Regions from separate parts of the Mesorhizobium sp. 113-1-2 genome, predicted to be linked through region 1. Evidence: predicted binding sites of a transcription regulator. Region 1 holds the regulator's gene; the other holds the start of a gene.
What was found. The regulator PhoB, encoded in region 1, activates phosphate uptake and scavenging genes when phosphate is short. The targets are predictions, from matches to a motif close to TGTCATNNANCTGTCAT.
Positions count from the first base shown of each region.

Region 2: the regulator PhoB is predicted to act here: its motif matches at 1,926-1,942, upstream of ppk2 (polyphosphate kinase 2).

Region 1 covers NZ_AP023242.1:1,602,044-1,607,944, forward strand. Annotated here, with positions in the region: gene pstA (phosphate ABC transporter permease PstA) at 1-620, shown strand, start outside; gene pstB (phosphate ABC transporter ATP-binding protein PstB) at 617-1,420, shown strand; gene phoU (phosphate signaling complex protein PhoU) at 1,446-2,153, shown strand; gene phoB (phosphate regulon transcriptional regulator PhoB) at 2,173-2,862, shown strand; gene JN279_RS07735 (ROK family protein) at 2,875-4,125, opposite strand; gene xylF (D-xylose ABC transporter substrate-binding protein) at 4,389-5,429, shown strand; gene JN279_RS07745 (sugar ABC transporter permease) at 5,575-5,901, shown strand, end outside.
Region 2 covers NZ_AP023242.1:5,276,171-5,282,071, forward strand. Annotated here, with positions in the region: gene JN279_RS25785 (glyoxalase superfamily protein) at 1-24, shown strand, start outside; gene JN279_RS25790 (dihydrofolate reductase family protein) at 207-854, shown strand; gene ppk2 (polyphosphate kinase 2) at 899-1,819, opposite strand; gene JN279_RS25800 (aldo/keto reductase) at 2,101-3,144, shown strand; gene JN279_RS25805 (glycosyl transferase family 90) at 3,163-4,134, opposite strand; gene JN279_RS25810 (glycosyl transferase family 90) at 4,283-5,254, opposite strand; gene JN279_RS25815 (hypothetical protein) at 5,450-5,596, shown strand; gene JN279_RS25820 (DUF982 domain-containing protein) at 5,651-5,901, opposite strand, start outside.

The DNA.
Region 1 (5,901 bases):
TCATCGGCATCATCGTCGGCACGCCGATCGGTGTGCTGGCCGGCACCTATATGGCGGAATATGGCCGCTTCTCGAAGCTCACCACCGTGGTTCGCTTCATCAACGACATCCTTTTGTCGGCGCCGTCGATTATCATCGGCCTGTTCGTCTATGAGCTGATGGTGCGGCCAATGGGGCATTTCTCGGCGATCGCCGGTGCCGTAGCACTTGCCATCCTGGTCATCCCGGTCGTGGTGCGCACCACAGAGGACATGCTCAATCTGGTGCCCAACGCCCTGCGCGAAGCCGGCACCGCGATCGGCGCACCGCGCTGGGTGGTCATCCGCTCGGTTGCCTACCGCGCGGCACTTTCCGGCATCGTCACCGGCATATTGCTGGCGATCGCGCGCATCTCCGGCGAGACCGCACCGCTTCTTTTCACGGCGCTGAACAATCAGTTCTGGTCGAGCAATCTCAACGCGCCGATGGCCAGCCTGCCTGTCACCATCTTCCAGTTCGCTCTCAGCCCTTACGAGGAATGGCAGCAGCTGGCCTGGACCGGTGCACTCATCATCACACTGACGGTTCTCGCGCTCAGCATCTTTGCGCGCAGCCTGACCGGACGCAGAGAGGACAAATGAGCCAGATGTTGTCTCCAGACATGACGATCGCCGCCGAGGCGGTGGCCAAGGCCAAGATCGAGGTCAAGAACCTCAACTTCTACTATGGCCAGTCGAAGGCCCTGAAGGATATCACGCTGTCGCTGCCCGAGCGCAGCGTCACCGCCTTCATCGGCCCTTCGGGCTGCGGAAAGTCGACGCTGCTGCGCGTCTTCAACCGCATCTATGAGCTCTATCCCAAGCAGACCGCCGAGGGCCAGGTGCTGCTCGACGGCCAGAACGTTCTCGACCGCTCGCAGGACCTCAATCTGCTGCGCACCAAGATCGGCATGGTGTTCCAGAAGCCGACGCCGTTCCCGATGTCGATCTACGAGAACATCGCTTTCGGCGTCAGGCTCTATGAGAAGATCAGCAAGGCCGAGATGGACGGCCGTGTCGAGCAGGCGCTGAAGCGCGCGGCACTGTGGACCGAGGTCAAGGACAAGCTCAACGCCAGCGGCCTCAGCCTGTCGGGCGGCCAGCAGCAACGGCTGTGCATCGCCCGCACCGTGGCGGTGAAGCCGGAAGTCATCCTGCTCGACGAGCCGGCCTCGGCGCTCGACCCGCTCTCGACCGCCAAGATCGAGGAGCTGATCGACGAGTTGCAAGCCGACTACACGATCGTCATCGTCACCCACAACATGCAGCAGGCGGCGCGCGTGTCGAAGCAGACCGCCTTCATGTATCTGGGCGAACTGGTCGAGTTCGACAAAACCGAGAAGATCTTCACGTCGCCTCGCGAGAAGCGCACGCAAGACTACATCACCGGCCGCTTCGGCTGATCGCACGCATACGAGGACCAGGATCATGGCCGAACACACAGTCGCAGCCTTCGACGAGGATCTCGGACAGATCAGCAGGCTGATCAGCGACATGGGCGACCTCGCCGGCTCGATGGTCGGCGGCGCCACCAAGGCACTGCTGAATTCCGACAATGCGCTGGCCCAGCGCGTGGTCTCCGACGACGCGATCATGGACGCGCGCCAGCGCGAACTCGACGACCGTGCCATCACGCTGATCGCCAAGCGCCAACCGATGGCCGACGATCTGCGTCATGTCGTCGGCTCGATCCGCATGGCCGGCGACCTCGAACGCATCGGCGACCTTGCCAAGAACATCGCCAAGCGCGTCGGCACCGTCGGCCTCAGCGCCACACCGCGCGACCTGTCGCATTCCATCGACGCCATGGCGCAGCTGGTGCTGATCCAGGTGCAGGGCGTGATCGAGGAGTATGCGGCGCGCGATGCCGCCGCACTGGCGAAGTTGCGCGCCGACGACGAACGTATCGACGTCAAATACACCTCCGTCTTCCGTGAACTGCTGACCTATATGATGGAGGACCCGCGCAACATCACGGCCTGCACGCATCTGTTGTTCTGCGCCAAGAATCTCGAACGCATCGGTGACCACGTGACCAACATCGCCGAGAATGCGTACTATGTCCTGACCGGCACGCAGCTGCCCGCCAATCGTCCAAAACAGGACGAGACGGCGATGTCAGCGCCGGCGGCCTGAGCGCAGGGGTAACCAGTCGATGATCGCGCCACGCATCATGGTGGTGGAGGATGAGGAGCCGCTTGGGGTGCTGCTCCGCTACAATCTGGAATCCGAAGGCTACCAGGTCGAGGTGGTGCCGCGCGGCGACGAAGCCGAAATCCGGCTGCAGGAGAACGTGCCCGACCTTCTGGTGCTCGACTGGATGGTGCCTGCGGTGTCCGGCATTGAACTCTGCCGGCGCCTGCGAATGCGGCCCGAGACCGAGCGGCTGCCGATCATCATGCTGACCGCGCGGGGCGAAGAAAGCGACCGTGTACGTGGACTTTCCACCGGCGCCGACGACTATCTGGTCAAGCCGTTTTCGACGCCGGAATTCATGGCAAGAGTCAAGGCGCTGCTGCGCCGCGCCAAGCCGGAAGTGCTGTCCAGCGTGCTCAAGGTCGGCGACATCGTGCTCGACCGCGAATCGCACCGGGTCTATCGCAAGAAGAGCGAGATACGGCTTGGGCCGACCGAGTTCCGCCTGCTCGAATTCATGATGCGCCATCCCGGCCGCGTGTTCTCGCGCAGCCAGCTGCTCGACAATGTCTGGGGCGAGACGATCTACATCGACGAGCGCACCGTCGACGTGCATGTCGGCCGCCTGCGCAAGGCGGTCAACAATGGCCGCATGCCGGACGTTATCCGCACCATTCGCGGGGCGGGCTACGCGATCCGCGAGGATTGAGCGTAACCTGATTCAGGCTACGTTTTTCTTTACGGCAAGGCCTGATTTCGCCTGCACGCCCGGCGCGAAAATCTCCTGGTCGACGAAGGTCAGCGCGCGCATGGCGCAACCTTCGCGGATTAGCGGCAGTTCGTTCGGTTCGGTGTCGAAGGAAATCGATTTCGAGTGCTGGCCGCCGGCGGTCTGCGCGATCGCCTCGCGCAATGCCGGCTCGATCAGGTCGAAGGCGGCGGCGCTGACGCCGACCATGGCGACGGGCGCGGGATCGATCAGCGCGAACAGGCTGCCGAGGCCATAGCCCAATGCCTCGCCGGCCTTGCGATAGGCTTCTCGCTCAGGCCCGTCTCTTTCCCGTGCGGTGGCGGCGAGTGCCCGCATCTGTGCGTCGCTGACGTCGGCGACCGGCTCGGTGTCCTCGCCAAGCTGCCTGGCGTTGCGCCAGATGGCGTAGTTGCCGGCATAGGCCTCGACGCAGCCGCGGCGTCCGCAGCGGCAGAGCGCGCCGCCGGGCCGATGGATCATGTGACCGAACTCGCCGCCCGAGGAATGGGTGCCGGTGAACAGCTCGCCCTTCAGCACCAGGCCCATGCCGATGCCGTGCGAAAGCAGGATGGCGATGAAGTCGTCGCGATAGCGCTCGGGATCGCGCCAGCGCAGCGCCACCGCCATCATGTTGCAGTCGTTTTCCATGGTGGCGGGGATGCCGAACTCGGCCTCGAGTATGTCGGCGAAGGCGATGTTGGTCTGCGGCGTGATCGGCGACCACAGCATCGCCCGGGCCTCGGTGTCGGTGATGCCCTGGATCGCCAGCGCGATGCGGGCGACGCTGCGCACGTCGATATCGGGATCCTCGAGGCGCCGCCGCACGATGGCGACGCATTCGCCGATCAGCGCTTCGCGCGACATGGTCAGCGTGTCCAGCCGGCGCTGTTCCTCCGAGACCACCTGGCCGGCATAGTCGATGACGGCGACGGACAGGAAATTCAGCGACAGCACCACGGTCATGACGGCCGCGGCCTCCGGGTTGAGGCCGAGGCCGACCTGCGGCCTGCCGCGCTTCAGCGAGCCGGCCTCGCTCGGCTTGCCTTCGGCCAGGATGCCTTCACCGATCAGATCGGAGGAAATCGCCGATATGGTCGAATGGCTGAGGCCGGTGGTCGCGGCGATCTCGGTGCGCGAGGGCCGGCCGGCCCGGCGCACGGCCGCAATCACCATGGCGCGGTTGCGCCGGCGCAGATCGTCGTGACGGATTCCGACCGACATGTTTTCCCACATCCTCCCCGGTCGCCGCGGTTCCTCGAACGCCGCATGCGACACGGTCAAATACTGGCAGAAGCGGCCCGTCCTGTCATTTATTTATTCCGAGGCTCGAAAAAAATTCGCGGGGACATCAAAATCCATCAGAATCGTTGTTGACAGCGTTCCGGTGTTGGATCAGTGTTTTTTCGAGGCTCGAAAAAATAGGGCCTCTGTGCCGGCCTTAGGGCCAGTTTGGTCGCGCCATACGCGGCGCAGGGAGGAATATCATGAAGAGATTCACAGCCGCCATCCTGGCGGGTGTCGCCATGTCGCTGACGCTTGCGTCGGTCGCGCAGGCGAAGGACAAGGTCATCGGCGTTTCGTGGTCCAACTTCCAGGAAGAGCGCTGGAAGACTGACGAGGCCGCGATGAAGAAGGCGATAGAGGCCGCCGGCGACAAGTACATTTCCGCCGACGCACAGTCCAATCCCGGCAAGCAGCTTACCGATGTCGAGAGCCTCATCTCGCAGGGCGCCAATTCGTTGATCATCCTGGCGCAGGACGCCTCGGCCATCGGCCCGGCCGTGCAGAAGGCGTTGGACGAAGGCATTCCGGTCGTCGGCTATGACCGCCTGATCGAGAATAAGGACGTCTTCTACCTGACCTTCGACAACAAGGAAGTCGGCCGCTTGCAGGCTGCTGCGGTGTTCAAGGCCAAGCCGGAAGGCAATTATGTCTTCATCAAGGGCTCGGGCGCCGATCCGAACGCCGATTTCCTGTTCTCGGGCTCGATGGAAGTGCTCAAGGCGGCCATCGACAGCGGCAAGATCAAGAATGTCGGTGAGGCCTATACGGACGGCTGGCTGCCCGCCAACGCCCAGAAGAACATGGAACAGTTCCTGACCGCCAACGACAACAAGGTCGACGCGGTCGTCGCGGCCAATGACGGTACCGCCGGCGGCGTCGTCGCAGCGTTGACGGCGCAAGGTCTCGCCGGCACCGTGCCGGTGTCGGGCCAGGACGGCGACCATGCCGCGCTGAACCGCATCGCGCTCGGCACCCAGACCGTGTCGGTGTGGAAGGACGCGCGCGAACTCGGCAAGAACGCCGCCGAGATCGCTTCGCAGCTGGCCGACGGCAAGAAGATGACCGACATCGCCGGTGTCAAGGACTTCACGACGCCTGGCGGCAACACCGTCAAGTCGCTGTTCCTGACCCCGGTCGCCATCACCAAGGACAATCTCAACGTCGTCATCGACGCCGGCTGGATCAAGAAGGACGAAGTCTGCGCGGGCGTCGCCGCCGGCAGCGTCGCGGCCTGCAACTAAACGGCGCAATACTGTTCGATATCGACGCCGCGGCCCATAAGCCGCGGCGTTTCTCAAGGGGCTTCCCGCTTCAAATGACTGCGGAAAGCAAATAGCATCCATGTTCCGGCATCCGCGCCAGACGGTAAACCGGTGGGAGGATAGCATGACCGACACGACCTCTAATCAACCGGTCGGCAGCACGGCGGCGGACAAGGCGCGTGCATCCGAACTCAGCGCCGTTGGACGGTTCCTCAAGGCTACAGAACTCGACACGCGCATGCTTGGCATGGTCGGTGCGCTGCTGGTCATCTGGGTCGGCATCCACATCCTGTCGGGTGGGCTTTTCCTGACGCCGCGCAATCTGTGGAACCTGTCGGTGCAGACTTCTTCGGTCGCGATCATGGCGACCGGCATGGTGCTGGTCATCGTCATGCGCAACATCGACCTCTCGGTCGGATCCGTCGAAGGCGTGATCGGCATGATCATGGGT
Region 2 (5,901 bases), 3.7 Mb from region 1:
TTCATTGAACTCACCGGCGAATAGCCTGATATCGCGGCTGTTTCGGCGGCCACCAGTGGCCACCCCAGCGCATCAATACGGAACAGTTCGGACGTCACTTGGCGACGTTGTCAGGACGTGTCTGCATCGTGAGGAACACCGCTTGTGATCTGCAATCAGTTTGCTACAAGAAAGCCGGCTGCAGACATGATTGGTTAGGAGGCTCCATGTCCAAACTTCGCGTCAACGCTTTCACCCTGTCGCTCGACGGCTATGGTGCCGGTCCCGATCAGGATCTGCAAAACCCGCTCGGCATCGGTGGGGGATCCTTGCACAAGTGGTTTGTCGACACCCGCACCTTCCGCAAGATGGTGCTCGGGCAAGATGGTGGCACCACCGATATCAACGAGGCGTTCGCGGCGCGCAGTTTCGAAAATGTCGGCGCCTGGATCCTCGGCCGCAACATGTTCGGGCCGATCCGCGGCGAATGGCCTGACGACAGCTGGAAAGGCTGGTGGGGCGACAACCCGCCCTACCATGTGCCGGTGTTCGTGCTGACGCACCACAAGCGGGCGCCGATCACGATGGAGGGCGGCACCACTTTCCACTTCGTCACCGACGGCATCCATTCGGCGCTCGAGCAGGCGAAGGCGGCGGCTGATGGCAAGGATGTGCGCGTTGGCGGCGGCGTCGCCACCATCCGGCAATATCTGCAGGAGAAGCTGATCGACGAGATGCATCTGGCAATCTCGCCGGTGCTGCTTGGCAGGGGCGAGCACCTTTTCGCCGGCCTGGATATGCTGAAGCTTGGTTATCAATGCACCGAGCAAGTGGCGACGGCGCTTGCCACGCATGTGATGATCAAGCGGACGTAATTACAGCTCTTTCTCCCCGTGAAGCGAGGAGAAAGAAAAAGTGCTCAATACTTCTCCGGCACGTAAAGCTCACGCGGCAGCGTCTGGCGCTCGTATTCGGGGTTGAAGACGCGCTCCGGCAGCGTGATCTCCTCGTGCGGCACCTCTTCATACGGCATCTGCTTGAGCAGATGATCGATGCAGTTCAGCCGCGCCCGCTTCTTGTCGTTGCCCTCAACGATGAACCAGGGTGCCTCGGGAATGTTGGTGCGGGCGAAGGTTTCTTCCTTGGCCTTGGTGTACTGCTCCCAGCGCACGCGCGACTGAAGATCCATCGGCGACAGCTTCCACTGCTTCATTGGGTCATGGATGCGCATCAGGAAGCGCATCTGCTGTTCCTCGTCGGTGATCGAGAACCAGTATTTCACGACAGTGATGCCCGAGCGCACCAGCATGCGCTCGAATTCCGGCACGTCGCGGAAAAATTCCTCGACCTGGCCCGCATCGGCAAAGCCCATCACCCGCTCGACGCCGGAGCGGTTGTACCAGGAGCGGTCGAACAGCACGATCTCGCCGCCTGCCGGCAAATGCGGGACATACCGCTGGAAATACCATTGCGACTTCTCGCGCTCGGTCGGCGCCGGTAGCGCCACGACGCGGCAGATGCGCGGATTGAGCCGCTGGGTGATGCGCTTGATGACGCCGCCCTTGCCGGCGGAGTCGCGGCCCTCAAAAATCACCACCAGCTTCTTCTTGTGGTAGGCGACCCAGGACTGCAGCTTGATCAGCTCGGATTGCAAGGTGATCAGGTCGCGGAAATATTGCATGCGGTCGATCGAAGGCGGATGCGCGTTCTTGTAGATCTTGGCGATTTCCATCGACAGCGCCGGCTCCGACATTTCGAGTTCGTAATCTTCGTCGAGCGTGTCTGCGAGCTCGGCTTCGAGCCAGTCCTTGGCGGGAGAATTCTGTCTTAGCTCGGTCATATCGGTCGCTCCGCTTGCAAGCCTGTCGGTTGATGTCCGGCACCCCAAACTGCTGGCCTGCGGCCGGGAATGGAAACACCTTAGCCGAATTCAATATAGGCCGGCAGTGACGGTTTTATTGCAGCCCAAGCGCGATTGCCGTCGCCACAAATCCCGCGAGGTATGATCGATCCGTCGTCTTGGCATGGCGACAAGGCGACCAAATTGTCCTACAAATGCCTGGTCGCATTCCGGGCGGCCCTTCGGCGGCGCCCCAATTCAACACAATCGCGAGGATTGACATGGAATACCGTACCCTTGGCCGTTCCGGCCTGAAGGTTTCGACGCTGACTTTGGGCACCATGACCTTCGGGGGCGCAGGCCCGTTCGCCGCGGTCGGCAACAGCGATCTTGCCGAAGCCAAGCGCATGATCGACATGTGCATCGACGCTGGTATCAACCTCATTGACACCGCCAATGTCTATTCGAACGGCTTGTCGGAGGAGATCATCGGCGAGGCGCTGGGCGGCAAGCGCAAGAACGACGTGCTGATCGCGTCCAAGGCACGCATGCGGATCGGCGGCGGGCCGAACGACGAAGGCCTGTCGCGCCACCACCTGATCCGCGAATGCGAGAAGAGCCTGAAGCGGCTGAAGACCGACGTCATCGACATCTATTTCGTCCACCAGTGGGACGGCCTTACTCCGGTCGAGGAAACCATCGCCGCGCTCGACACTTTGGTCAGCCAGGGCAAGGTGCGCTATATCGGCTGCTCCAACTGGTCCGGCTGGCAGGTGATGAAGGGTCTCTCGATCAGCGACAACCGTCACCAGCAGCGTTTCGTCACCCAACAGATCCACTACACGCTGGAGGCCCGCGAGGCCGAATATGAACTGCTGCCGATCTCGGTCGACCAGGGGCTGGGCGTGCTGGTCTGGAGCCCGCTCGCCGGCGGCTTGCTGTCCGGCAAATACCACCGCGACAGCCCGACCGCACGGCAGCTCGCCGGCTGGTCCGAACCGCCGATCCGCGACGAGGACCGGCTCTGGCGGATCGTCGATGTGCTGGCCGAGATCGGCAACGCCCGCGGCGTGTCGGCAGCACAGGTGGCGCTTGCCTGGCTGCTCGGCCGGCCCGCCGTCTCCTCGCTGGTGATCGGCGCCCGCAACGACGCCCAGCTCAAGGACAATCTCGCGGCCGCAAGCCTGGAGCTCAGCTCCGAGGAACGCCAGCGGCTCGACGCGGTCAGCCGCCCGCCTCTGCTTTACCCCTATTGGCACCAGCAGCTGACGGCGAGGGATCGCTTCGGCCCCGCCGACATGGTTCTCGACCGCAGCGTCATCTGATCATTAGGCGGAGTAGCGTTAGCCCTCGATGAAGCGCCAGAGTTCGGGATCGGGTTCGATCTGGCCGCTGAGCACGAAATATTTGTAGAGCACGAGCAGGGAGATCGCCTGCTCGTCTCGCTCATTGGAAAATTTCCGGCAATAGGCGTTGGCCGCGGCGATGATGCGCTCAGCGGCGGCGGGATGCCGTTCGAAATAGCGCACCTTCTCGCCGAGATCAGCGAAATCCGGATCGAGCGGCGCATAGTGGACATTGGCTTCGAGCTGGCTCTCCGCGAACCACGTTTCGTAAGTTGGCGGCGGCATCAGGCAGAGCGAGTTCGAATTCATGATCCATTTGAGGTTGGTCGCCACGTCATTGCCCTCGAGCGAGACGATGTAGCGGTAGCGCAGGTGCTGGCTAATGCTGAGAAAGGGCTTGGCGTACTCGGCCGGTGCACTTCTTTTGTGTGAACCGACATCGCAGAACGGCAGATCACGGGCCGCGTCCAGAAACCGCACCCTGATCGGATTGTTGAGATCGCCGCGCCAGACCACGGCCGGCAGCTTGTCGGCGAAGGTGACTGCGTCGGCCGGCATGTAGAAGTGGCGGAACTTGTTGAACTTCAGGATGACCGCGTTGCTGTTGTCGTCACGGATGGGCCGATCCTTGACGATCGTCGGCACTTTCGGCACCCCGATGACGTCGCCGAACTCCAGGTCGAGGAGCAATGCCGGGTCGAAATAGCGGGCAAACTCCTTCAGGTCGTAATAGTACATGCTCGGTTCGAACGGCATGTTGTCGATGCGCACAGCATCTGGGCTGGGCGCAAAGGCGGCCTGCAGCTTGTTGTAGTCGTTCAACCGCCGGCGCACGGCCTCGTCCGAGAGCCTGGCCTGTTCCAGGCGGCCGGCCAACCTTCGTCGGAAGAGTGCCTGGGGTGCGACATCCCGCATGACGTTTCGCGCATAATAGAAAACCTTCTGCGTCGTTCGTTTCAGGCTGGCCATGGTTCACGTTGATCAGGACAAACGCGACCAAAACACGCGACGGCTGAGTTTGTTCCCGCGCCACGCTCGCGCGTCGTTGTGCCAGGTACTGCACCGGCCGCGTCGTCATCCAGCGCATGACGACCCGCTTCGACGAGGGGACCGGCAACTAGCCAGTTATATAGCGCCAGACCTCGGCATCCGGTTTGAGCTGGCCGCTCAGAACGAAATATTTGTAGAGCACCAGAAGCGAGATCGCCTGTTCGGTCTGTTCGTTGGCGAATGTCCGGCAATAGGCATTCGCGGCCGCGATTATGCGTTCTGCCCTGGCCGGGTTCCGTTCGAAATAGGCCACATGTTCGGCAACATCGGAGAAATCAGGTTCGAGCGGGACATAGTGGACATTGGCCTCGAGCTGCCGCTCCGCGAACCATGTCTCGTAGGTCGGTGGCGGCATCAGGCAAAGCGACTTCGAGTTCAAGATCCATTTGAGGTTGGTCGCCACGTCATTGCCTTCGAGCGAGACGATGTAGCGGTAGCGCTGGTGCTGTCCGATGCTGAGAAAAGGCTTGGCGTATTCTGCCGGCGCGTTGGGCTTGTGCGAGCCGGCATCGCAGAACGGCAGGTCGCGCACCGCTTGCAGAAACCGTGTCCTGATCGGATTGTTAAGATCGCCGCGCCAGACCACCGCAGGCAGCTTGTCACCGAACGAGATGGCGTCAGCCGGCATCTGGAAGTGACGAAACTTGTCGAGCTTCATGATGACCGCGTTCTTGTCATCATCACGGATCGGCCGGTCCTTCACGATCGTCGGCACTTTCGGCACATTCCTGACGTCGCCGTATTCGATGTCGATGAGCAATCCGGGGTCGAAGTAGCGGGCGAATTCCTTCAGGTCGTAATAGTACATGGTCGGCGTGAAGGGCAGCTTGCTGATGCGCATGGCATTGGCGCTGGGCGTGAAACCATCCTGCAGCTTGTTGTAGTAATTCAACCGTCGGCGCGCCGCCTCATCGCAAAGCCTGGCCTTTTCCAGGCGAACGGCCAGCCTGCGGCGGAACAGGGCTTGTGGAACGATATCGCGCGCGGCGTTTCGCGCATAGTAGAAAACCCTTGCCGACGTCCGCGCGATTGTGGCCATGATTCACTTGATCAAAACAAACAGGCAGCTCTCAACACGCCGGCGCCCCGCGTTTCCTACATCATTGTGGCGCCGATCTGGCAAGCCCCCTCGGATTTCCAAGGCTGCGCCCGCACTGTCGCTTCAGCTGTTGTGTTTGACGGCTAATGCTCCTAGGCAGGGTCAGAGCCGCAAGGCAGGACAAAAGGAGCCGATATGGCGCGAGCACCAAACTACGATCAGGAACGCAAGGAACGCGACCGGCAGAAAGCGGCCAAGAAGGCAGAGAAGCTGGCGGCCAAGGTTGCCGCGCGCGAACGTTCAAAGCCCGAGACCGAGATCGAGAACGAAACAGCGGAATGACGGCAAAAGGCCCGCACATGCGGGCCTCGTCTCAATCCAGATCGTCGCCCTGCGTCAGGCGGGCGCCTTGTCGCTGACAAAAACGTCCACTTCACGCGCCGCGGCGATGAAGGCGCGTCGGGCGTTCATCGCCGGCTTGTCGCCGGCCAGCGCGTCATGGCAGGCCTGCAGCGCTGCGCGATGCTTGGGGCTGCGCTTGCCGGGCCAGCTGTTGAGCAGGTAATCGGAAGCCTCACGGGCCGTGCGCAGGAGCTGGGTGCTTCCCGCCGTGACGGACTTGACGGTCACGGGTGTTTCAAATCGGT